DNA from 3 places in the Paenibacillus sp. FSL K6-2393 genome. Region 2 is predicted to be linked to each of the others. Evidence: predicted binding sites of a transcription regulator. Region 2 holds the regulator's gene; each other region holds the start of a gene.
The links. Region 2 encodes NrdR, which represses ribonucleotide reductase genes. Its sites were predicted from a motif close to AACACNATATATNGTGTT; they were not measured.
Positions count from the first base shown of each region.

Region 1: a site for NrdR is predicted at 5,577-5,594, ahead of MHI14_RS20575 (adenosylcobalamin-dependent ribonucleoside-diphosphate reductase). Genes of this name have one in related genera too.
Region 3: a site for NrdR is predicted at 4,911-4,928, ahead of MHI14_RS02165 (anaerobic ribonucleoside triphosphate reductase). Genes of this name have one in related genera too.

Region 1 is NZ_JBBOCU010000001.1:4,681,660-4,690,053, reverse strand. It holds gene MHI14_RS20600 (N-acetylmuramoyl-L-alanine amidase family protein) at 1-497, opposite strand, end outside; gene MHI14_RS20595 (YqzE family protein) at 692-910, shown strand; gene MHI14_RS20590 (hypothetical protein) at 1,036-1,986, opposite strand; gene MHI14_RS20585 (YqhG family protein) at 2,197-3,390, opposite strand; gene MHI14_RS20580 (DEAD/DEAH box helicase) at 3,394-5,157, opposite strand; gene MHI14_RS20575 (adenosylcobalamin-dependent ribonucleoside-diphosphate reductase) at 5,655-8,294, shown strand; gene catA (type A chloramphenicol O-acetyltransferase) at 8,377-8,394, opposite strand, start outside.
Region 2 is NZ_JBBOCU010000001.1:4,834,833-4,843,226, reverse strand. It holds gene polA (DNA polymerase I) at 1-685, shown strand, start outside; gene mutM (DNA-formamidopyrimidine glycosylase) at 804-1,631, shown strand; gene MHI14_RS21305 (manganese efflux pump) at 1,774-2,547, shown strand; gene coaE (dephospho-CoA kinase) at 2,557-3,153, shown strand; gene MHI14_RS21295 (lytic transglycosylase domain-containing protein) at 3,150-3,713, shown strand; gene MHI14_RS21290 (alpha/beta-type small acid-soluble spore protein) at 3,795-4,016, opposite strand; gene nrdR (transcriptional regulator NrdR) at 4,133-4,600, shown strand; tRNA gene MHI14_RS21280 (tRNA-Ala) at 4,786-4,858, shown strand; gene MHI14_RS21275 (S-layer homology domain-containing protein) at 5,105-8,394, opposite strand, start outside.
Region 3 is NZ_JBBOCU010000001.1:485,718-494,111, forward strand. It holds gene MHI14_RS02150 (glycoside hydrolase family 3 C-terminal domain-containing protein) at 1-1,244, shown strand, start outside; gene MHI14_RS02155 (methyl-accepting chemotaxis protein) at 1,341-2,180, opposite strand; gene nrdG (anaerobic ribonucleoside-triphosphate reductase activating protein) at 2,397-2,906, opposite strand; gene MHI14_RS02165 (anaerobic ribonucleoside triphosphate reductase) at 2,903-4,864, opposite strand; gene MHI14_RS02170 (ATP-binding response regulator) at 5,344-6,981, shown strand; gene MHI14_RS02175 (aldo/keto reductase family protein) at 7,138-8,076, shown strand; gene MHI14_RS02180 (GGDEF domain-containing protein) at 8,212-8,394, opposite strand, start outside.

The DNA.
Region 1 (8,394 bases), 150 kb from region 2:
TCCTTCTGGTGCAGTACCACCGGGCCATGTGCATTAGATCGGGGACTCCAGTTCGCATGAATGCTGACCACGATATCAGTACTTACTTCTTCGCTAAGGCTTTTACGTTGGGCAAGATCTCTGGTATGACGGGAGCGGCTGTTCAGCCAGCGGTTCTCATCACTAAGTGCATAATCACCAAGTCGATTGATGATAACGGCATAACCTTTGCTGCGAAGCAGGAGATAGACCTTTTGGCTAATGGCCAGATTGATATCTTTTTCCAGCACACCTTGGGCTGAGGTACCACCGTCAATACCGCCATGGCCTACATCGAGCAGGATAACGGGTGCTGCAAAGGCATGATGACTTGAGCGATAAGCATCTCCATCGGTCACCGGCAGCATGGATGGACTGTTCTGGGACGGGGCTGCTTTTCCATAAGCGACATGGGGCAGCATGGGAAGGCAATGGAAGCTGATTAGCAAGGCTAACGAAGCGGTCAGCAGCTTATACATGGGAATACACACTCCTTCATGAAATAGGTATCGAATGCAGATTAACGACTCGATGGATACCTTTGGCATTAGACTGTGCATTCTGAGGGTTTTCATACTTCTTTCAATAAAAAAATGTTTAACCAGTACACATCCTGCACACAATAGAACTATCGTAAGCTCCGCGAATGTGCAGGAGCGAAGGAGGCAGAATTATGGCCAAAAGTGATGAATTGGTAAAATACATTACGCAGCGTGTTGTTCATTATATCGATACGCCGAAGGAAGAGCGGAAAGGTCGCACCAAAAGGAAAGAGCCGTGGGCGATGAAGTGGTTTGGTATGATCCCTTTCGCTGTATCCCTGTGGGTGGGGAAAAAGGAAAAAGAATTCGATACACAGTCTCATAAACGAAGTTCTTCGGGTAAAGGGTGACTATCGCTTACCTATTTCACTAATGTAAAACCAAAAGACGCAATCCCTTAATAAAATGGGGAGGCGTCTTATTTGTTGTTTAACAGGTTATCTGACTGTACTGTATCTTAAGAATTTGCTGATGATCAAGGATTTACGATGTAAAAATGGCCACCTTGCTGCAATGTGCTCAAAGGGACAAAGCGTTGAATGGATGATTTACCACCTAGCGCTACATATAGAATGGACTCTGCTTCCTGATCTGTATGCCATAGCTGATAACCGCTAACGGGTAGAGGACCGCCGTATACGACGTTACGATCACCCGCTGAGAAAACAATCTCTTGATTCTCTCCGTGTTGTATCACATCTTGTGCCCGGTCGGCAGCAACAGGCGTGGCGGTAATCCACAACAGATTGTCAGCCGGATTGAAGACGGGTCGGAGATGAAGTGGATCAACTGATAAAGCTGGTATTGTGGACAAATCAGTTATGCTGGCAGAGGTCTGTTTGGAATCAGCCTCCAGCAGGTTCAGGAACTCTGACGGTAGTACATCTCCGTTCGTAGCATCAATATAAAGTGCAGGATGGTTAGGTTGTTCCACTTTCCAATAAGCAAGCAGGGGAAGAGCATAACCAAGATGAAGCTCTCCTCCACCAGCAAGTAATGCCTCAAGGTTCACATGTTGTCGATCCAAAGCTTGTCCAAGAAGTTCATTGTTATATGGTGACTGTTTTCCATGACCATATTCACTAAGCATCAACTGACCCTGCTCTGTGACTGTAATAATCATATATCCGATAGGTTTGCCTTCAAACTCAGCTTGCACGAGCCAGCTATGTGTACCCGGCCCCAGAGGGTAGAAGTCCAGATCGGCGTTCTTCCAATTTGCTTCGGCGTTAGATGTACCAAGTGTAACAGCTTGTTGCTCTGCAAACCGTTGTACAGCAGCGGGAGCTAGCTTTTCATTCTGAATGACATGATGTTCGGGACTATATTCTGTTGATGATACGGGGGATAGTGAAGACGTTTTTTGTTCCTCTGCATTGGCTATCGACCAGAAAGAGAATAGGGCAAGACAACTGAGCAAGCCCAAGGTTATACAGGTTGTTTTCCGAGCGTTGTTCCAACATGTATGAAAGAATCGTTTCAAATTTACACCTACTTTTCATTTATCCGTTACCTGAGCGGGTCCTAGTTTCATTCTAGGGGACAGGCTATGCAAAGGTTGCCGCAACCTGTCGGGCAGCCAATCATGAATAAACACTACTTTTGCCAGCATTTGCAGGAAAAGTAGTGTCTTCGTCTATCTTAAGTGAAACATGCCGCTGCTAATGGCAGTCACTTTTACTTTGGGTTCATATTGCCAGATCATCTCGGTCCGGCGTGTCTCATACTGCAGTTTCATAGCTTCACGATCTATTACCGCCTGTTTTGCTTTCTCTTCTTCGGCATCTGTCTCGGAGTCGATCGGTACTGTGGCTTCTGCCGCCAGTTCTACATCTGCTCCAATGGGTTTAGCGTTAGTTATATCCAGAACTTTTTTCAGTGGTGCAGGTGGCGTGCGGTCAGATTGGACATTCTCCGTGTCTGAGGTTATGTTACCTGGTGATTCTACCTCAGGCGTATCTTCTCGGAGTACCGCTTCATAGTAGGTGTCCAACACGTCCAGCTCCAGATCAAGCCGCTCTTGGGCTTTCTCTGCCCAGCTATAATCGAGTTCCAGCAAGCGGTTTGTCAAATGAGATTCCAAAGCAGCTCCGGCATCAAGTAACGAAACTTTAGCTGTCTGTACATGCATGTTCTCCGCAAGTCTCGGACTGAGATCACGTCGGTTCAGCTTGGTGCCGAATTTTTCTATAATTTCACCCGAGCGAAGGGAGATGCCGAGAAAATGCAATTCCTCCCGTTTCAAATCACAGGCGAATTCCACCTTGAAACACACACCAAGCCAAGGCTCATATACGGCTGGCGCTGTAGCGCGCAATTGCCGTTTGGCAGCCTGTTCGAACAGGTTTACGAAGGCACCGCCTTCACGGGCAGCGCCGAAAATCTGCTGCAGTCTGCGACTGCCGTACACCACTTCTTCACGTAATATTCGTCCTGGCCCCAGCTGTGGCAGCGATGGCGTAATACCGAAGTAACGGCCTAGAATAGTTTCTTTTGGTGGCTCGACTTGAGGACTGCCGTTGGCTACGCGATTCGTTCCATCAGGGTTAGTTACAACAGGAGGTGATGCTTGCGCAACTTTGGCTTCTGCTGCTTCAATGGCCTGCTGATAACTGTCAGGATCAAATATAAATGTAAAGGACATCGTCTCAGCGGGTGCTCCGGTTCGTTCCACGAACCCCCAATAATAGGGACGATTGGTCAACGCTTTGTCCGCCTCAGGCGAGAGTTTGACTGTAACATGGGCAGGGGAACGCTCCATAATCTGACAATCAAGTGCTTCCAGATAGGTGAGAACATAAGCCTGCACTTCATGGGGAGACATCGTCATGAGTTAGCTACCTCCTTTGCGAAGATCTAACAACCCGGATACGGCAGGGCCTTCATCGGCAACCTCGCGTTGAATGGAGTTCAGCGATTGTCCAAGTGAGTCCATTTTACGGCGAATATCTTCATCAGTTTGTGATTCCAACATGATTTTGTACAAACTTTTCTCAATAGATTCCTTCTTCTCCAGCCGTTCCAGAATGACATCCAGCCCGCCGATCACCATCTCAAACATATTGATCTTCTCATGCAGCAGATTCAGAATATGTTCCTCAATCGTTCCAGTCGTGGATAGGTTGAAAATGTTCACGTCATTTTGCTGTCCCAGCCGGTGTACCCGACCGATCCGCTGCTCTACCCGCATAGGGTTCCAAGGCAGATCAAAGTTGATCATATGATGGCAAAATTGCAAATTGATGCCTTCACCACCTGCTTCGGTTGCAATCATGGCCTGCACACGCCCACGGAAGAGATCCATCATCCAGTCTTTTTTGCCTCGATTCATGCCACCCCGATAGGGTACCGCCGTAAGCCCGTTGTTGCGGAAATAGTTTAGCAGATACTCCTGCGTGGCCCGGTATTCGGTGAAGATAATGACTTTTTCATTCATGTTCCGAATCAGTTCCATTGTTTTCTCGGCTTTGGTATTTTCCTTGATCGCTTTAATATGGGCAACGAGTTCCCAAATCTTGTCCCGAAGGGGAGAGTCCAGCGGAAGTTTCTTCGACAGATTAACCAGCGTCACGAATACAGCATCCCGACTGCTGCACACTTCACGCTGCAATGTAACAAGGGAGAGCATGCTGCTCAGATTGCCGCCAGCTTCCTGGTACTGGTCTTTAACAAAGGAAGTCACACCATCATAAAGCGCTTGTTCTTCAGGCGATAATTGCAGATTCACGTTGGAGACGTTCCGTTTGGTAAATTGAACGGGGCCTTCGCCGCGACGGTTACGAATCATGACTTTGGATAACTCGTTCTTAAGCTGTTCCTGATTTTTTGGTACCCGTTTGTCTACAACAAAGTTGGCCGCAAAGTCACCCTGACGACCCAGTTGACCGGGCTTCAGCAGGTTGATCAGATTGAACAATTCACTCATATCGTTCTGCACAGGTGTAGCTGTGAGCAGCAGACAATACTTTTTGCGCAATTTCAGCATGAATTGATAGTTGGTTGTTTTCTTGTTTTTGAGCTTATGTGCCTCGTCAATAATAATCATGTCGTAATCAGTATTCAGCAGCATATCTTTATGCGGGTCCCGTTTGGCTGTATCCATGGAAGCAACAACCACTTCATTCTGCCAGGAATAGGCCTTTTTCTGGGCAATCGCAGGGATGCCAAATTTCGAATTCAACTCCCGTACCCATTGCAGCACAAGAGATGCTGGCACGAGAATGAGTACCTTGGATACGAGACCTCGAACCATATATTCTTTCAGAATGAGACCGGCTTCAATGGTTTTGCCAAGACCCACCTCATCGGCGAGAATGGCCCGGCCTGACATTTCAAATAATACTCTGCGTGCAGTGTCCATCTGGTGAGGAAGTGGAGTAAGGCCTTGTAGATGTTTCAAACACTGGATCTCGTCAAAATTGGGAATCAGGTTGGTCTCTTCGGCTTGAATGCCCAGTTGGAAGAGTCGATAATCCCCCCAAGGACCTCCTTTATCCAGTCGTGATTCCAATTGATTAATCCAGCTTCGATCAAATTCCAACGGAACGGGCAGTTCGGCTACTGGTTGATTCATGTGGTGCGGGTTTTTCCGGTTCATTGTGCTTCCTCCCCTGCCATACGTGATGACGTTTTATTCGTAGGTAATAGTATGGACGAATGAGAGTCAGTTCATAACTATACAAGTTGAACTACAGTTTATTTGCACGAACACTACGATGACAGAACAACCTTCCAATCGCTGTTATCCCCAGATTTCTTTGATTCCCTTTTCTGGAGGGGAAATCCGGGGATAGCGTATGCTTTCGATGCAGCTTTCTTTCAGAAAGCTTTTAGGCGAACGCTTCGCTTTTTCAGGTTTTTTCTGTCCTCTCCGTTCTTGTGTAAAAAGTTTAGTTGAACCAATGTGAACTACAGTTTATTTACAAGAAGCTTGTCCGAGTATAGGGAGTCTATGAAGATGGACTGTGATAAAAGTCATATGGAAAATCAATATATGGTGTATTATACTGAATTTATATCACTATATGTGGTGTTTTATCATAATTTACTCTTATAGTGAAAATGTAGCGTTATTCGGGGAGGTTGAATGTAGCGATGAAATCAAACCAACGATCGCATCAATTAGAAGGACTTAGCGAAAAAATATTTCTGGACCGATACGCCTGGAAGGACGCTGATTCGAATCATGCCAAGGTCGGAGATGTGGTATTGGTATTAACGAAGGATGATCCCAAGTTCCCAACCAAGGAAGTGGGCGAAATCATAGAACGTCAGGGCCAGCTTGTACAAGTAAGGACTCGAAGTGGAGAGATGATCGAGACAAGTGTGGAGAAATTGACACTCAACATAGAAAAAACACCGGAAGAGATGTGGGACCGTCTTGCCAAAGCGATGGCTTCTGTCGAATCCACAGCCGATCAGCGGGCAACGTGGGAGTCCAAGTTCCGCTCCGTGTTGGAGGATTGGAAGTTAGTACCCGGAGGCCGAATTGCTGCGGGTGCGGGGGCAAGCGATGAGTTGACCCTCTTCAATTGTTATGTCATTCCATCTCCGCAAGACAGTCGGGGTGGCATCATGAGAACCTTGACCGAGATGACGGAGATTATGGCACGTGGGGGAGGCGTAGGCATTAATTTGTCCTCTTTGCGTCCTCGTCGGGCGGTGGTCAAAGGTGTCAACGGATCATCCAGCGGTTCCGTATCGTGGGGCGGATTGTTCAGTTATACGACTGGACTGATTGAACAGGGCGGAAGCCGCCGGGGTGCGCTCATGCTGATGATGAATGACTGGCATCCGGATGTGCTTGATTTTATTACCGTGAAACAAACGATGGGGCAGGTGACCAATGCAAATCTGTCTGTATGTGTGAGCAACGCATTTATGGAGGCTGTCAAGCAGGACGGAGATTGGGACTTGGTTTTCCCTGATACGAACGATCCGGACTACGACACCGAGTGGAACGGGGATATGCAGCAATGGAAAGCCGCAGGTCATTCGGTGGTGCACTATCGTACGCTGAAGGCTCGCGAAATCTGGCATACCATTATTGAATCAGCCTGGAAATCGGCAGAGCCTGGTGTGGTATTCATGGAGTACTATAACCAGATGTCCAACAGCTGGTATTTCAATCCGATCATCTGTACTAATCCTTGCGCGGAACAGGGTCTGCCTGCCTGGGGTGTATGTAATCTGTCAGCAATCAATTTGTCCAAATTCTACGATGAAACAAATCATGATGTGGCATGGGATGAACTGGCGGAAACCACTCGTATCTCGGCTAGATTTTTGGACAATGTCATCGATGCAACACCATATCATTTTGAGGAAAATAGACTGAATCAGCAGCGTGAACGCCGGGTTGGGCTTGGCACGATGGGATTGGCAGAGCTGATGATTAAGCTGCGTATACGATATGGCAGTCCTGAATCCCTTGAATTTCTGGATAAACTGTATGGATTCATGGCAAAGGAGGCCTACCTGGCATCGGCAGAGATTGCAGCAGAGAAGGGTGCTTTCCCAGCATTTGAAGCTGAACCGTACTTACAGAGTGGATTTATGAAAAACATGGTTGCGACATACCCTGAAGTGGGAGAGGCGATTCGTAAACAGGGCATTCGAAATGTCACACTGATCACACAGGCGCCAACGGGCAGTACAGGTACGATGGTGGGCACATCAACAGGTATTGAGCCGTATTTCGCCTTCAAGTATTTCCGTCAAAGCCGTCTAGGTTATGATGAACAGTTCGTACCGATTGCACAAGATTGGCTGGATGAACATCCGGGTGAAGCTTTACCCGACTATTATGTGACGGCGATGGATTTGTCGGCTGAGAATCATATCCGGGTGCAGGCCGCGATTCAGCAATGGGTGGATAGCTCCATCTCGAAGACGGCCAACTGTCCGGCTGATTTTACAGTGGAGGATACGGCAGAGCTATACGAACTGGCCTTCGACCTTGGCTGTAAAGGAGTAACGATATACCGCGACGGCAGCAGGGATGTGCAGGTGTTGTCCACGTCGAAGAAGGAAGAGACCAAGGCTGAAGATCAGAACACGGCGGAAGCTGAAGAGAAGACAGTCGTATCTGCCATAGAAAACCCGAATAATGCTGAAGTGCAGGCAAGTGATGGGACTTCCAATAGCCAGGACGGTGTTAGTACGCATTCTTCCGAGCAAACCCCTTCCTCTTCTACAGTGCTGGATAAACAATACAGAAGCCGTCCTCAAGTACTGCGCGGTGCGACATACAAAATCAATACGCCATTTGGCATGGCTTACATTACGATCAATGATCTGGAGGGAACGCCGGGTGAGATCTTCCTGAACGTGGGCAAAGCGGGATCGGACGTGTTTGCCATGGCTGAGGCACTCGGTCGAGTGTGCTCTCTGTTCCTGCGATACGGAGATCATGGGCACAAGGTTGAACTGTTGATCAAACATCTCAAGGGAATCGGTGGTTCGGGTGCGATTGGCTTCGGGGCCAACCGGGTGGAATCGATTGCTGATGCAGTTGCCAAAGCATTGGAAAGTCATGTACAAAGCGATGTGCAGGGGAACGAACCTGAAGCATTAATAGAACAGAATCAAGTGGAGAGCACGTATCCAAAAGTGGAGGATCAGAAAACCTTTAACGAATCGAGAGATTTATGTCCTTCATGCGGCTCGGCATCCCTGATGAATGTGGAAGGATGCAAAACATGCAGCAGCTGTGGGTACAGTAAATGCAATTAAATATCTCTTGAAAAAAAGAGAAAAAGAAAGGCATTCCTGACTCCATCATGAAGTCAGAAATGCCTTTTTGTCATTTAGCTAATTAACACCAATCCTGGCA
Region 2 (8,394 bases):
TTTGGCAGCAGACTATTCCCAGATTGAACTGCGTGTACTGGCACACATTTCGGACGATGAACGCTTGAAGGAAGCATTTGTCAATGATATGGATATTCATACAAAGACCGCTTCGGATGTATTCGGCGTGAAGCCTGAGGATGTGGATGGGGATATGCGTCGTTCCGCCAAGGCAGTAAACTTTGGTATCGTGTATGGAATAAGTGATTATGGCTTATCACAGAACCTGCATATTACACGTAAAGAGGCCGCACAATTTATTGATCAGTATTTTGAAGTATTCCAGGGTGTCCGCCGATATATGGATGACATTGTGAAGGAAGCTCGCCAGGATGGTTACGTCAAAACGCTGTTGGAACGACGTCGCTACCTGCCAGAGATTAACGCCAGTAACTTCAATCTGCGTTCCTTCGCAGAGCGTACGGCGATGAATACACCGATTCAGGGAACAGCGGCAGATATCATCAAGCTGGCCATGGTACAGATGGATGAAGCGCTGCGGGAACGCAATTTGAAGAGCCGTATGTTGCTTCAGGTGCACGATGAACTTGTATTCGAAGTGCCTGCGGATGAATTGGAACTGATGAAAGAGTTAGTCCCTTCTGTTATGGAAAAAGCATTGGAACTGTCGGTTCCGCTAAAAGCAGAAGTCAGCTTTGGTGATAACTGGTACGAAGCGAAATAAATCAAGTGCCGCGCGGTTTTTCCGGTATTTTACAAAAGGACTTTCCATGTTTGAGATATAAGAAAAGGGTCCCGCTGAGCGCCATCTTCCGTTATAATATAGGGGAGGTGAGAACATCATGCCGGAATTACCGGAAGTCGAAACAGTCAGAAGAACATTGAATCAACTTATTGTGGGCAAAACGATTGATCATGTTACCGTTAGCTTGCCGCGGATTATTCAGCGGCCGGACGACATAGATGCATTTGCAATGGAACTCGCGGGACATACCGTCATTGGGGTGGAGCGTCGAGGCAAGTTTTTGCGTATTTTGCTGGACGGGCTGGTGCTTGTCTCCCATCTGCGGATGGAAGGAAGGTACGGTGTGTACGAGCAGCATGAAGATGTGGAGAAGCATACACATGTGATCTTCCATTTTAATGATGGTACGGAATTGCGTTATAAGGATGTGCGACAGTTTGGTACGATGCATCTGTTTAATGCAGGTGAGGAACTGGTGTCCAAACCTTTGCTGAAGCTTGGACTGGAGCCGCTTGATCCAGCCTTTACGGTAACTGCATTCCGAGAGGCGGTTGGCAAGCGTACAACCAAAATCAAAGCTGTACTTTTAAATCAGGCATATGTGGTTGGTATCGGGAATATTTATGTGGACGAGGCTCTATTTCGCGCAGGTATCCATCCCGAGACCATCGCCAAGACACTGACCGAAGCTCAGTTAACGGTGCTGCATGAAGCGATTGTTGCTACGTTGCAAGATGCAGTGAATGCAGGTGGATCTTCCATCAAGTCCTATGTGAATGGACAGGGTGAGATGGGAATGTTCCAGCATCAACTGAAAATCTATGGACGCAAATCAGAACCTTGTACAACTTGTGGTACGTTAATTGAAAAAACGGTGGTTGGTGGCCGTGGCACGCATTTTTGTCCGAACTGTCAGCTGCTGTAACATGAACTGAATGAACGAAATGATGAAATCATAGCACCCTTGGATTCCTCCCTCCATATACTGATATGGCAGAAATAAGCGGGCGTATACCCATACTGGCATCTTCAGTTGGCACGAGTACCGCACAGAGGAGGAGTCCGGGGTGCTGCATCATTTTATTTCATTGCTGGCGCTTGCTTTGGCGCTTAGTTTAGATGGTTTTGGAGTCGGGATTACATATGGGTTACGGAGGACTAAGATTCCCCTGTTATCTATCGCTGTTATTTCGATCTGTTCGGGATTGGTTATTGCCTTGTCGATGCAAGTAGGTGTGTTGTTGTCCCATGTGGTGTCACCGGATATCGCTTCGATTGTGGGAGCCGTCATATTGATAGGTATTGGCGCATGGTCATTGTTGCAACTTATTCGAAAGCAAGGCAAAGAACAGCTGGAAACAGACACTGGAACGGGTGAGGGAAGAGAAGCAACGGTAACTGGGATGGGAGAAGCACAAGAGAGACTGTCGGATTCAAAGGGCAGGAATCAGGTGCTCGCACTGGATCTGGAGCAGTCGGCTTCAAATGGATCACTGGAACGAATGGTATTTACACTGGAGCTGCGCAAGCTGGGCGTTGTCATTCAGATCCTTCGCAGTCCCTCTAAGGCGGATATGGATAACTCGGGGAGTATATCTGCTCAAGAAGCGATGTGGCTAGGTATTGCCCTGTCTCTGGATGCGTTTGGAGCAGGATTGGGAGCGGCACTTCTGGGATTCCCTACACTATGGACAGCACTCATTATTGCACTGTTTAGTGGGGCGTTTCTGTCACTCGGCATGAAGGTTGGCCTACGATTCTCAGCTCTGCGCTGGATGCGAAGACTGTCTGTATTGCCAGCGCTATTGTTAATGATTATGGGAATAATGAAGCTGTTATGAGGTGAAACGATGAATATAGGCTTAACCGGCGGGATCGCGACAGGCAAAAGCAGTGTTTCCGCCTATCTCGCCAGTAAGGGAGCGTTGCTCATCGATGCAGACGTTATTGCCCGGGAAGTTATGATGCCCGGGCATCCCGTGTTGGCCGCCGCTGTTAAGCGGTTTGGACAAGCCATACTGAACGAAGATGGAACACTGGATCGGAAAAAGCTTGGAAGTATTGTTTTTCAACAACCCGAGGAACGAAAGGCACTGGAGGCTATTACACATCCGGCGATTCGAAGAGAGATGCGTGAACGGGCTGCTGCATACGAATTGCAACATCCGGATAAACTTGTGGTGTCAGATATTCCTTTGCTCTATGAATCAGGTCTGGAAGATGGTTTCGAGGAAGTCATGGTTGTATATGTTCCAAGGTCGATCCAACGAGATCGCTTGATGAGTCGGGATGGAATGACTGCAGCACAGGCTGAGGCACGAATGGATGTTCAGATGGATATTGAGCGCAAAAAACAGCTGGCAGACATTGTCATTGATAACAGCGGCTTATGGTCTGCGACGGAGCAGCAAATTGACTCATATCTACAGCGTAAGGGTTTGTTATGAGAGTATTACGCAAGAAACGTGTACTGCTGTTGATGTTTGTGTCCTTTGTACTGGTATTATTTCTGAATACAAACTGGATGGCATGGTTCTATCCCATTCATTATAAGGAAGAGATTCGTACCCAATCTCAGAGCTATGAGGTTGATCCGTTTCTGATTGCTTCCATTATCAAGGTGGAGACCAATTTCAAGACAAGCAAGGAATCCAAACGAGGAGCCATTGGGCTCATGCAACTGATGCCAGACACGGCCAACTGGATACTGGAACAAGCCAAAATTCCCGACACTTCGCTGGAGGAATTAAAGCACGAGCCTGAACGCAATATTCAGTTAGGTACATGGTATCTGCGAAATCTGTCCGATCAATTCGATGGCAATGAAGCAGTTATGATCGCTGCCTATAATGCGGGTCCAGGCAAAGTGAACAGTTGGCTTAGAGATGGTGTATGGGATGGCTCGTTTGATACGGTGAAAGATATTCCGTTTGGTGAAACGCGTCACTATGTACAAAGAGTCATTTACTATTATAATCAGTATGTAAAGATCTATAATACGTTCTAAGTATATAAGTAGAAGCACAGAGCAGGCCGGTTATTCACCGGCCGCTCCATGCTCCTCTTGTAGCGTATTACGATGCAGATATTATTGGTATTGACCTGCCAATTGCTGTTCTGCAATTGTTACCAGACGCTTCGTGATGTATCCACCGATCGAACCGTTCTCGTAAGAAGTCATGTTACCTTGGTATCCGTCTTGTGGGATGCTGATTCCGAGTTCTTGAGCAACTTCGTATTTCAGTTGTTCGAGGGCTGCGGAAGCTCTAGTTACCACCAGGTTGTTGGAGTTACCGTTGCTTTGTGCCATTGCTGTTCACCTCCTCGCGGGTTGGTAAAAGTATTATGTGTCGGCAATGCGTTTTTCATTACAAAATCAGTACAGGGAATATGTGGTAAAAAGTAAAACGTGGGAAGTGATCTGATTTGAAGTGTCCTTATTGCGGTTATATGGGTACCAAAGTGCTTGATTCGCGTCCGGCCAACGAAGCAAAATCCATTCGTCGTCGCCGTGAGTGTGAGCAGTGTGCCCGAAGATTTACAACGTTTGAGATGATTGAAGAGACTCCACTGATTGTTATTAAGAAAGATGGCAGTCGTGAAGAGTTCAGCCGGGATAAAATTCTCCGCGGGCTTATTCGTGCCTGTGAGAAACGTCCAGTCTCCGTAGAGACCCTGGAAATGATGGTATCTGAAGTGGAGAAATCTCTGCGTAATACAGCTGATGCTGAAGTTGAGAGTCGCCAGATTGGCGAGCTATTGATGGAACAATTGTTTCCGGTCGATGAAGTGGCGTATGTCCGTTTTGCGTCGGTATACCGCCAGTTCAAAGATATCAATATGTTCATGAAAGAACTGAAATCCCTGTTGTCCAAAGACGATCTGGAGGATTAGTGAAGTGGGTAAAGGGAGAAGAGCAGTCTGGAGTTCCAGTCCGTATGTGCCAGTGAAATCGGTTGTTCTTCTCCAAACACTTTGGATCATGAAAAAGTGATTGACAGCGAAAGCTGGATTTTATATGATATAGGAGTCGCCTGTGGAACGTAGCAGTGTTGGACAAGTTATCTATTTCATATCCTGGGGCCTTAGCTCAGCTGGGAGAGCGCATCGCTGGCAGCGATGAGGTCAGGGGTTCGATCCCCCTAGGCTCCATAATCAAGAACGCCATCACATTATTGCGATGGCGTTTTTTTTGTGGTGAAATAAATCAGAACATTTATTAATGAAGTAGAATTTTGGACTTGGGGTCGAGCTTGGGGACGAATATTCTAGATGCAAAAATCGAGGGTTTAAAGTCCTGATCGTAGAGTTGTCAAAAAAGTACAGTTTGAAAACAAGGAGACCCTTCCGGCTGGATATTGTCCAACCGGAGGGGTTTGTATTTTTCTGTATACGCTTTCACTTAGCCAGATATTCAACGAACCTTACAAAGATCGTGGCTACTTCGGCGCGGGTGGCGTTGGCTTTGGGAGCAAAAAAGTTGTCCGGCTTGCCTAATACGATGCCGATGTCCCGCAGTGCCTGAACGGCCTCCAATGCCCAAGAGCTGATCTCACTCTCGTCCGCGAAGGACTTTGAGTGGCTTTCAGGTATCTCATAGCCCTTGTACTTCATGTAGTTGTACAGGATCACCAGCATCTGCTCGCGCGTCATCGGTGAATTGGGGTCAAACAGGTCTGCGTTTGTACCATTGACTATGCCTTTTTCGGCTGCCCACTCGGCTGCCGCCGTGTACCACTGTCCGTCCGTCACGTCGTTAAAGCGGGAACTCGTATAGCTGGAGAGGTTTATGTTCTCAAGATTGGCCAGTACCTGCACGAACATTGCACGCGTCATTGCGGTGCCTGGTGAGAACGTTGTGGACGTCGTGCCGTTGAAAAGATCGTATGTGTAGGCGAAATTTATATCGTTGTAGAACCAGTCGTCCATGTTGGCATCCCTGAAAGGATTGCCCGATATCACGAGGAGGCCCAGTGGGGTGGCGTCATCAAACGCCAGCTCCGTAGCCTCACGGATGTTCAGCGAGATGCCGTTGTCTAAGCCAACTCTTGCGCCACTCGGTCCTACCACAACCGCTCCGCCGCTCCGTATCTTCGATCCGCCGTGGATATCCACACGGTTGCCATTGGGCAGGTTCACATGCGCGTCTTTGCCACCTACTGTAACCGTACCGTCGCTCGCGATCGTCGAGCCGCCCGAAATGGTCACTGTGCTGTCGCCGCCGGGTAGTGTCACTTCGGCGCTCTTGTCTGCCGGAATGGTTACCTTACCGTTTGAGTCTATCGTTGTGCCTTCGGGCACCTTAATCTTCGTCCCGCCTTTGGTTGCAATCTCGCCGCCGCCGGGGAGGGTGGTGTTGCCGTTTTTGTCTGTGACCGCGGGTTTATCCTTCGGTGTATTCACTGTGTAGGTCGACTTTGGCGTTCCAGCGTCTGTCCCGGTGGCCGTATTGACAGTGTTGCCCGTATTACCGATGTTGCCGGTATTTCCGGTGTTGCCCGTATTGCCGCCAGAATCAGGCACAGTGGGGTTCGTCGTCTTCATCGGCGTCGTCGTCGCACTGATCTCCGCGCCGTCGCCCTTTGCGTTCACCGCGATGATGGTGAAGCTGTAGCCTTGACCGTTTGTCAGGTTCTTGAAGGTATATTTGGTCTCCGCCGCATCCAGTGTGACCGGCGTTACGTTGCCATACCATACCTTGTAGCCCAATATCGGACTGCCACCGTCGTCAGCAGGAGCAGTCCAGCTCAATGTGACCTGTCCGTCACCCGCTGTCGCCTTGAAGCCGCTCGGAGCACCGGGCACGACCGGTTTTCTCTGCGCGAACATCCAATCAAAGACATCTGTGTAGTCATTGTTCCAAGCCGGCAAGTTAGAGGACTGCGCCGTAGGAGCTATACTCCAAGTTCCCATAGTGATCTGATTGTAAAGAACCGCTGCTTCCACTTCATGTGCTATATAATCAGCCATAACAGGTGTATTGGCAGGATTAGGCCTCAGATTCGGCTGATCAAATTGATTGTAGGGCCACGTAAGAGCCTCATTACTCTCAAAGCGTGAAGCCCTTGCGTTGATCATTTTCGGCATATTGTTATTGATGAAGTTATTGAGGTTAGTCTGGTAGCCTCCAACATTATGAGCATTTACAAACATCCAATAGGCCAGGTTGTTGTGAGCGTCATTGTCCTTAGCGTTCGGTGAACCACTTACCGGGGCCATAGGTGCAGCGGCAGCGAAGAAGCCAGGATAGCTGTTAACTAAGTTGTTGGTATACTGGCCGCCCCAGGAGAAGCCCGCCGCGTAAACACGGTTAGGGTCTACTTCGGCGCTCGCAATCAAGGCGTCTATGACCTTCTTAACATTCTCTGTTGAGGGAACAGATACGCCATTATAGGAAATATTCAGTACATGGCTGGCGTACTTATCGGGATTTTGCTCCATCTTTTTCATTAGAGCGACTGAGCCGTTGGCGGATTTCATGGCCGCTTTTTGGTCTGTCGCAGCGTTTGTGCCGCCGCGTGACATGCCGTGAGTATAAACATACAGTGGCAATCCTTTCATCACCTTACCATCATCATCCCTGTGAAGGTAGAGCGAACGATTGACCGAATTGTCCGTGAAAGTAGTGAACTTATCGAGGATTGGATTCACAACCTTTTCCTGTTCAAAAACCACGTTGTGAAGCGGATTTCCTTCTGTCAGTACAATCTCTCCGTTTTGGACAATGGTGTAAACCTGCTTTGTCGAGTTACTGCTGCCATCCAGCGTTGTATTGCCGCCGCTCTCTGAATAAAACTCAGACTCAACGACGATGTAACGACCGCTCTCCAGTCCGTCCTGATAATCGGGTGAATTGCTAACCTGCCCCACATAGCCGCGTACCTTTGGCTCGTCATTAGCGTATACCCTAGTGATCTTGCGCGTCCCTTCAAAGGTCACCGCTTCGCCGTTCAGAGTCGTGTTCCTAGCTGACAAAGTAAACAAGCCCGGATTAAGCTCGGAGCCTAACGCAGCCTTCCCCTCGCCTAAGTCAATGATGACAGCCGTTGTGTATTCGCCACTGGCGAAGTTGTCATTCCATACGATAAAGGGGAGTATCCCCGCGTCCGGATCATTTTTGAATGTCACATGAATGGTATGGTCTGTTTCAATATTCGTAAAGGTATACGTGCCAGCAGATAGAGTTACGATCTCGCCGTCTACCGTTACAGTATCCACAACTTTGCCGTAATCGGGGGTAAACGTAATTTCTTTGTTAGAGCCTCGATCTATTCTCAGAACATCGCCGGGTGGGTTCAACGTTATTCGGCCCCCCGGACCTGCAGTTGCGGTGATTGATAATCTGTTATCCACTTCATTGGCTAAGGTGAGCTGCAGGCTGTCTGTAAATGAAACAGAGCTGGTATAAGCCGCGTCCGGATCTCCGAAACTGGAAACGACTTCATAGCGGTCACCGCCCTTTTCCGTTGAGTTATTAATGTAAACCTCAAAGGTAAGCATTCCCTCCTGTAAGATCAAATTTCTTTTGGGTATTCTCATCTCCACGATATATCCTGTTTCCGTGATCTGGGTCCATGCAGCTCTGCCTGGAGCGGCCTGCCCTGAAAACACACCCGTCGCGCTGACGCGCCATTGGTTTGAGCCTGAGGTTCCGGTGCCAACATAAAACTCCAGACTGTCGTATCGGT
Region 3 (8,394 bases), 4.3 Mb from region 2:
TGAAGTCTTTCGGTGCTACAGAGACATTCAAGCAGGATGTGATTGTGAATGGACTTGAGGAAGCGGTAGCAGCTGCCAAGGCTGCGGAAACGGCGATTGTCTTTGTTGGTAACAATCCGCTCGTAAATGGTAAAGAAGAAATTGATCGTCCAAGTCTGGATCTGGCCGAATCTCAGCAACGTTTGGTTGAGGCGGTCTATGCCGCGAACCCGAATACGGTTGTGGTCATCGTGGGTAGTTATCCATTCACATCGAATTGGGTTCAGGAGAACATCCCGGCGGTATTGTACACTTCACACGCAGGACAGGAACTGGGTAACGCAGTAGCAGACGTACTCTATGGCGACTATGCGCCAGCAGGCCGTTTGAACATGACATGGGTACAATCAGCAGATCAACTGACCGACATCAAGGATTACGATATCATTCAATCCGGTCGGACATATCAATATTTTGAAGGTAATGTATTGTATCCGTTTGGACATGGTCTGACGTATGCAACGTTTAAATACAGCAATTTGGAACTTAGCCCAGCTCAAGTGGGTACAGAGGGCAACCTTACGGTAACTGTAGATGTGAGCAATACGGGTTCAATCGCCAGTGACGAAGTTGTACAGTTGTACGTTCGTGCAGGCAAATCCCGGGTGAAACGTCCACTCAAAACGTTAAAAGGATTCCGTCGTCTTCATATCGAAGCGGGAGCTACAGCGAAAGTCAGCTTCACCTTGCCTGTTCAGGAACTGGCAATCTGGGATGTAACTCGTGATCGGTATGTCGTGGAAAGTGGAACTTACTCCATCATGGTTGCCAAGTCATCCTCTGATGTCCAACTGGTTGCAGACCTGACGGTAGAAGGAGAGACGATCCCTGCCCGTAATCTAGGTGTGGCTACTCGTGCCGAGAATTATGATGCTTACCTGGGTGTTGATCTGGATGAGAGCAAAGAGGGCGGAAGTGCTGTCCGTGTAGTTGGAGAGCAAGGATGGATTGCTTTCAAGGATGCCGATCTGGGTAGTGGGGCAGCAGCAATTGAAGCGCGTGTCTCCGCAGAACAAGCAGGTGCTGTGTTAGAAGTTCGACTCGGTTCACCAGACGGTACGCTCGCAGGACGTGTGGAACTGGCGCAAGGTGAAGCCCAGCAGTGGTCTACCGTGAAGGCTGAACTCACAGGTGCATCAGGTGCGCAGGATGTATACATTGTGTTGTCTGCAGGCGTGCGCATCAGTCACTTCAAGATTCGTTAAGTCAAATAACTCATGAAAAAGCCTCCGAACTTATTCGGAGGCTTTTGTTTATTGTTTGCTATCAAACGCATTTTTTATTGTCCATTAAACGTATTTTTATTTTCCGTCAAACGTAATCATTTTTTGCACAAATTGCTTCAATTGTTTGTTGGTTTCATTCAGCTGCTCAATTGTGCTCATGAAATTGTTTACGAGTTCAGCCTGTTCTTGGGAGCTGGCCGTGATCTCACCAAGTTCATTCTCCATGCCTTGAATGGATTGCCGAACAGAGAGAAGAGAATCTTCAATACGGGCCGTTGCTTCTTTGGTATCCACAGACAGTTTGCGAATTTCTTTGGCAACAACGCCAAAACCTGCACCTGCTTCACCTACACGAGCAGCTTCAATGGCTGCATTCAAGCCGAGCAGATTGGTTTGTTCGGAGATTTCACGAATGAAGCTGGCGACTTGAGTTACATTGCCTGATTTCTGTACGGCTTGTTTGGAATTATTCCGGATCTCTTCGGTTGTGGCACTGAGTTCCTCGGAGTGTGCAGCTACATGCTGTACACTGTCAATTAACTGGTTGGTCAGATTTTCGGTAGCATCCATGAGCTGTTGCAGCTGGTCCTGGTCATCCATACTGTAGAGCAGGTTGAACAGGGCGATGACTTCACCTTTTTCATTTTTAATGGGGATAAAAGCCACGTCAAAAGGAACACCGAATAAATCTTTAGGGTAGTGATCGAATCGTTTGACGGTACCGCCGTTGAGATCAGCAAAATTTCGATTTCCATCCAACAGAGGGTCGCCGGGTTGATAATTCAGTTGCTTTAACGATTCCCCTGCTGAGAAATATAGGAATTTCTCATGATCAATAACGGAGAGGGTTACATCCTGACGAATCGTATCTCGAAAGAAAGGCATACATGTAATTAATGCTTGAACAATATCCATATAAAAGATGATTCCTCCCTGCTTACCTTATGTAAACGGTTAAATTTTAAATGCTAACTTAGTAACTACCTATATTATATATCGTCATGCAATAGAGAAGAAAATAGAGAGAATGGATAAAACCTATTTCTTAAAGCAGACCGCTATACGCCAACAAGACACGAGTCCGCTGGGGACCCGTGCCTTGTTAGTTGGTGAGGGGAATATAACCAATGTTTACAGCATACTGAGCTGTATTGTAACGATGGTTCGAGTGGCTAGTGTTGCACTGACATCAATCAAACGTTGATTCCGACTGCCGCGGAAGGGAAGGGAGACATCACGCTCCGCTTCAACGTATCGCCCGTCAATAATCACATCACACAACTGGGCAAGCTCCGCTCTCGCAGGGTCGGTAATCAGTTCTTCATATTCAAATCCCGTGTAGGCCCATACCGTCAGATCAGGACGTGCAGCTCGGAGCTGCTGGACCCAAGACGTACATTCTGCTGCCGAGAAAAAGGGATCACCACCACACAACGTAACGCCATCCAGCAATGGATGGCTCGTCACTTCATGCAGAATCTGCTGCTGCCGCTCCTCTGTAAAGGGCTCACCCGCTCGAAAGCTCCACGAATCCGGACTGAAGCAGCCTGGACAGGCGTGACGACATCCGCTGATGAACAACACAGCACGCAGGCCTGTCCCTTCATTCACCGATTCCGGGATGTAACCATATAGATTCACCGGTGCTTCACCCGATCCCGCACTTCGGCTTGCTTCGCAGCATTGAAGCGTACTTTGTAATCTCCGGTTAGATAGCCAGTTACGCGGCGTAACCGCTGGAAGTGCACATGGTTCTCGTGGGCTTCACAGCCTGGGCATACATCCCCAATGACGCCTTCATAACCACATGCAGGGCAGCGATCAATCGGATGATTAATAGAGAAATAACCGATATCCTGCGCCAGTGCATACTGCACAATTCGCAGGAAAGCTGCGGTGTTGGCCCGAACGTTTCCGTCAAGCTCCACATAGGAGATTGCACCCGCGTTACATAAAGTGTGGAACGGGGCCTCCAGTTCAATCTTCCGATAAGCTGGAAGAGTGTGGTATACCGGGATATGGAATGAGTTCGTATAATACTCACGATCATTAACCCCGGCAATGAGGCCGTATCGTTCTCTGTCGATCTTCGTGAATTTGCCGGACAAGCCTTCAGCAGGTGTGGCAAACAGGGTGATATTCAGGTTATGCTGCTCGCTCATCCGGTCACAGAACTCTCTCATGGTCCGAATAATGTTGAGCGCTTCGTGGTGTACATGTGGGTCCTGCCCATGATGGCGCCCATAGAGAGCTGTCATACATTCCGCAAGACCGATAAAACCAAGAGATAATGTTCCATGCTTTAATAGATCGGCAACCGCCTCGTTCGGGCCAAGCTGTTCTCCACCTTCCCATACACCCTCCCGCATCATGAAGTCCGATGCTTTGGCAGGCTGTGCTGTCTGAATTCGGTAGCGATGCAGCAGGCCGGAAGTGGCATTATGCATAACCGACTCCAAAGCAGTGTAGAATCCCGCACGGTCAGCGACAGCTCTGGCACCTTGGCAGATGCCAAACCGGATGCCGAGTTTCACGAGGTTAATGGTGTTGAAGGACAGATTACCTTTGCCACTTTGACGATTGCGACCAAACCGGTCAGCCAGTGTACGTGTGCGGCATCCCATAGTTGCGATGATCGTATCCGGATCTTCCGGATGATAGAAAGGCAGATTGAACGAAGCATCAACATTGACAAAGTTGGGATACATCCGCCGGGATGAACAGGTGACTGCGAGGCGGAACAAATCATAGTTTGGCTCTCCATGAGCCTGATTGATCCCCTGTTTACATTGGAAAATATGTTGAGGGAACACGGGAGTCTCCCCGTTGCCCAGGCCACGGATGGTTGCTTCGAGCAATGAACGCGATACCAACCTTCCTTCCGCTGAAGTACATAATCCATAGTTCAGTGAAGTGAATGGAATCTGACCACCTGCCCGGCTGCTCATTGTATTCAAGTTATGAATCAGTGATTCAGCAGCTTGTCCTGTCTCCAGCTCAGTCTCTTCATAGGCGAAGGCATATGCGCGCGGGCACTGATTTTTCGCTTCGATGCTGTCCAGATAAAGCAGTTCATCCTCAAGCAGGGCATGCTCACCAAAGAGGCGTTGCCCTTTGCGATAATGTTTGCGGAACGATCGCTGTACATAAGGGGCCAAATCCCAGTCAATTTTATTGGCCGATACACCGCCATATTGACTGTTCTGCTGGGATTGGAAGATGATCGCAACCAGGGCCATTGCAGACATGATCGTCTGAGGTGTGCGAACCGATCCGTTGCCTGTATTAAAACCCGCAGCAAGGAGACGGTCAAACGGGATAAAGATGCAGTTGGTCGTTCCAAGTGCATACTGATCCAGATCGTGTACATACAGATCCCCATTCTCCACAGCTTGGGCAAGCTCTTCTGGCAACACATGACGCAGAGCATGCCACTTGGCGGTCTCCGAACCGAGCCTGCTCATCTTACCGCTGAAGGAGTCCCCGTTCAGATTTGCATTTTCCCTCAGCGTATCGGCGTCTTCTGCGCCAATAATGCGTCTTCCCAGGTCGGATAATAGATCGGATGCCGGTGGAGTGGCATACTCAAGCATGTTCATGTAAGGTTCCTCCTAAAATGATTTGGTTATCATTTAATTCACGTTAAATACTATATGTAGATTCGTATTATCCATTTATAAACTATATGTGGTTTTTTGGGTGTGATAATGGTCACACAACGTAGTGGGCAAAGTGGACTTTCCTTTAATTGCTGCGGATAAAGGTTTCCAAAGTCTGAGTAGAAGCGTATAATTTCTAGTTATCTTGCAAGGATAATATTCGAAGTTGGACAAGATGGACTTTAATCAAGCTGAAAAGGCGATTTGCAGTACATTTTCAGTCTTTAACTATCAGTTCAAGACCTGCTTTTGTCCGAAAACGGGCTATCGGCAGGCAGTATGATTCTCTTTTACTTCTACGGTGTTAATCATATAAGTATAGATTGTGACAGCTATTCGGATTCTTGATGAGCCCTTGTACGTGATTAACATTCTGATATACAGATTAGAAAGTGCAGCTAAGACAAAAGGGGTGGATCATGGGGACGGCAGAAGGCATTACGAGAGGCTTCTATGAAGATATAAAGGAAGCTGCGGCCCATATCGTAGACGTATTAAGCGGTATATTGAAGGTCAATACCATCTTTGTTGCCACGAATGACGGTGTGACCAATGTCATTTTGGAGGCCTTTAATCGTACGGAAGAGTTAGTTGTTAAAGGCAGTGCACTTCCTTTTACGGATTCATATTGCAGCCTGGTATTAAGAGACAACGGTAGTGTTCTTACGATCCCGGATACATGTGAACATCCGATGACACGATCCATGGGCGTTACGAGCGGACTTGGCAATCGCTTCTTCGTGGGCGTGCCTATTATGAGAAGATCGGGCGAAACATTTGGTACCATATGTCTAATGGATGATCCTGGTTATGTGATCAGCGAAACCGATATGAAGACACTGAAGGCGATGGCTGTATTCCTGGGCTATGTTGTCGATTTGGAAAGCACGTTGCATGTTCAGGAGCGGAAATTGAGTGATTCGGAACAAATGCAAGAACAGCTCCAGGCAGAGAAAGAACGTGCCGAATCTGAGGCCATGACCAAAACACAGATGTTGAAATTGATGAGTCACGAGATTCGCAATCCCTTGAATGGTATTTTGGGACTGACAGATCTGATGCGCACACCGGATATGCCAGAGGAGCAGTCCGAATATGTGAACATGATTGAGACAAGCGGCAATATTCTGCTTTCCTTGCTGAATAATATGATGAATTTCAACATTAATGAAGCAGGTAAAACGGTTATACATGATGATCCGTTTGATCTGGTAGGCACCATTGAGAATACCGTGTATCTCTATGCCGGCATTGCGACGGGCAAGAACATTGAGCTGGGATTAAATCTCGAACTGAATGTATCACAAGTGTTCGTTGGTGATGAAGTCAAGATCGGACAGTTGCTTGCACACGTCATTCAGTATGCTCTCGATTCAACGCGTGAAGGTTCCGTTCTGATCACAGCAGTGGTGAACGGAGAAGAATTGGAGGAGACTGGTACACTTCAGCTCAAGGTGAAGTACACGGGTCAGATGTTATCGGAGAAGAAGACACAAACCTTTAACAGCCAAGATGAAAATTTGAATATCCAAAAACTGATTGGAAGCAATCTGGGTTTAGCTGTAAGCCAGAATCTTGCCATTCTCATGCATGGCCGTATTCAGGTGAGCAGTGTGAAGGAAAATGAGACGGAATTCAATATCTCCCTTCCGTTGCGCAGATACTGGGAGTTACCTCAACTCGCAAGTATTCAGCAGCGGTTAAAAGGGAAAAAGGTGTTACTCGCCAAGGACCCTGACATTTTGCAAGGCGTCTCTTCCCTGATGCGTAGGTGGGAGATGGATGTACACATGACCTCGGGTTTAACATTAGCGCATGATTGGATCAAGGAAGGATTCATGCCTGATGTAGCCGTGGTGGATATGGGATTACTGGAAGGCGGAGCGGTTGATTTTGTACATGAACTGAAACAGCTACTGGAAAATCTGCCCGTCATTGTTCTTGTTCCTTATGGTATGCACATTGAATTGCATGAAGCAGAAGCCTTTGATGCTGTTCTGACAAAGCCAGTCAGACAAGCTGATCTGTTGAATGCATTGAGCATTACTTTGCCTTAAATCATGATCAGAGGATAAATCTTTATTCGGCGCACCTGTTATAGGTGCGCTTTTTTTCATTTTCCATTTTCTGAGCCAAAGCCCTTTTATTCCGAGCTGGTTACGTTACAATAGAAAGTGAACTTCATCTTTATAACCAACAGAGGAGGATGTACATTGGATTATCGCAGATTAGGTGGAAGCGGACTGAAAGTTAGCGAGATCAGCCTGGGAAGCTGGCTGACGTATGGAGGGTATGTGGAACGTGAGAATGCGGTGAAATCAATTGAAACTGCATTTGATGAAGGCATTAACTTTTTTGATACAGCCAATGTATATGAACGGGGTGCAGCAGAAGAACTGCTTGGGCAGACGCTCAAAGCTTATTCCCGTGACTCTTATGTACTTGCAACCAAAGTATTTGGCAAAATGGGTGATGGTCCGAATGACCAGGGGCTGTCTCGCAAACATATCAAGGAGCAATGTGAAGCCAGCTTGAAGCGCCTGGGCGTTGAATATGTGGATATCTATTACTGCCATCGTTATCATACCGAAACACCAATTGAAGAAACACTCCGGGCGCTGGATGATCTGGTACGTCAAGGCAAAGTGTTATATGTCGGCGTCAGCCAGTGGACTGCGGCTCAGATGGAAGCTGCGTTGGGTACAGCAGACCGTCTGCTCCTGGATCGTATCGTGGTCAATCAGCCGGTGTACAACATGTTTGACCGTTATATCGAAAATGAGATTATCCCGCTCGGCGAGCGTAAAGGCATAGGACAAGTCGTATACTCCCCGCTTGCTCAAGGTCTATTGACCGGGAAATATACGTCCGTTTCCGATATCCCAGAGAATAGCCGTGCGGCCAAGCTAGGATGGGACGAAGGAAAGATCAATGCGGATCGCATCGGGAAAGTTCGTCAACTGATTGAAGTGGCGGACAAGCTGGATCTGAAGGTTGGCCAACTGGCCCTTGCCTGGATTCTGCGCCAGAACAATGTATCCAGTGCACTTGTCGGGGCGAGTCGTCCCGAGCAGGTAAAAGAGAACGCGGCTGCATCTGGCGTGAAGCTGGATGCTGCCATTGTTGAGGAGATTGAGAGCATCCTTGCTTAATCTCCTGTCAGCACACAAGCTGAGATGATATGCACTGATCCATAAAGCAAGGGATGTCCTGTGTGCCTGAATAGGCGAACGAGACATCCCTTTTTTGGAGAACGTTGAAAGGTTAGCTTATTGAAAGGCAAGATCTTACTGTGTAAGAGGCAAGGAACGAAAATTTAAGGCACACACACGGTTACGCCCTGTATTCTTGGCTTCATATAAAGCACGGTCGGCCTGTTCGAAGAAGTCGTCATCGTCATGAGCATCACAATGATCCGGATACACGGCCACACCAATGGAGATGGTTAGACGTGTTGTGTGTCCGTCGGG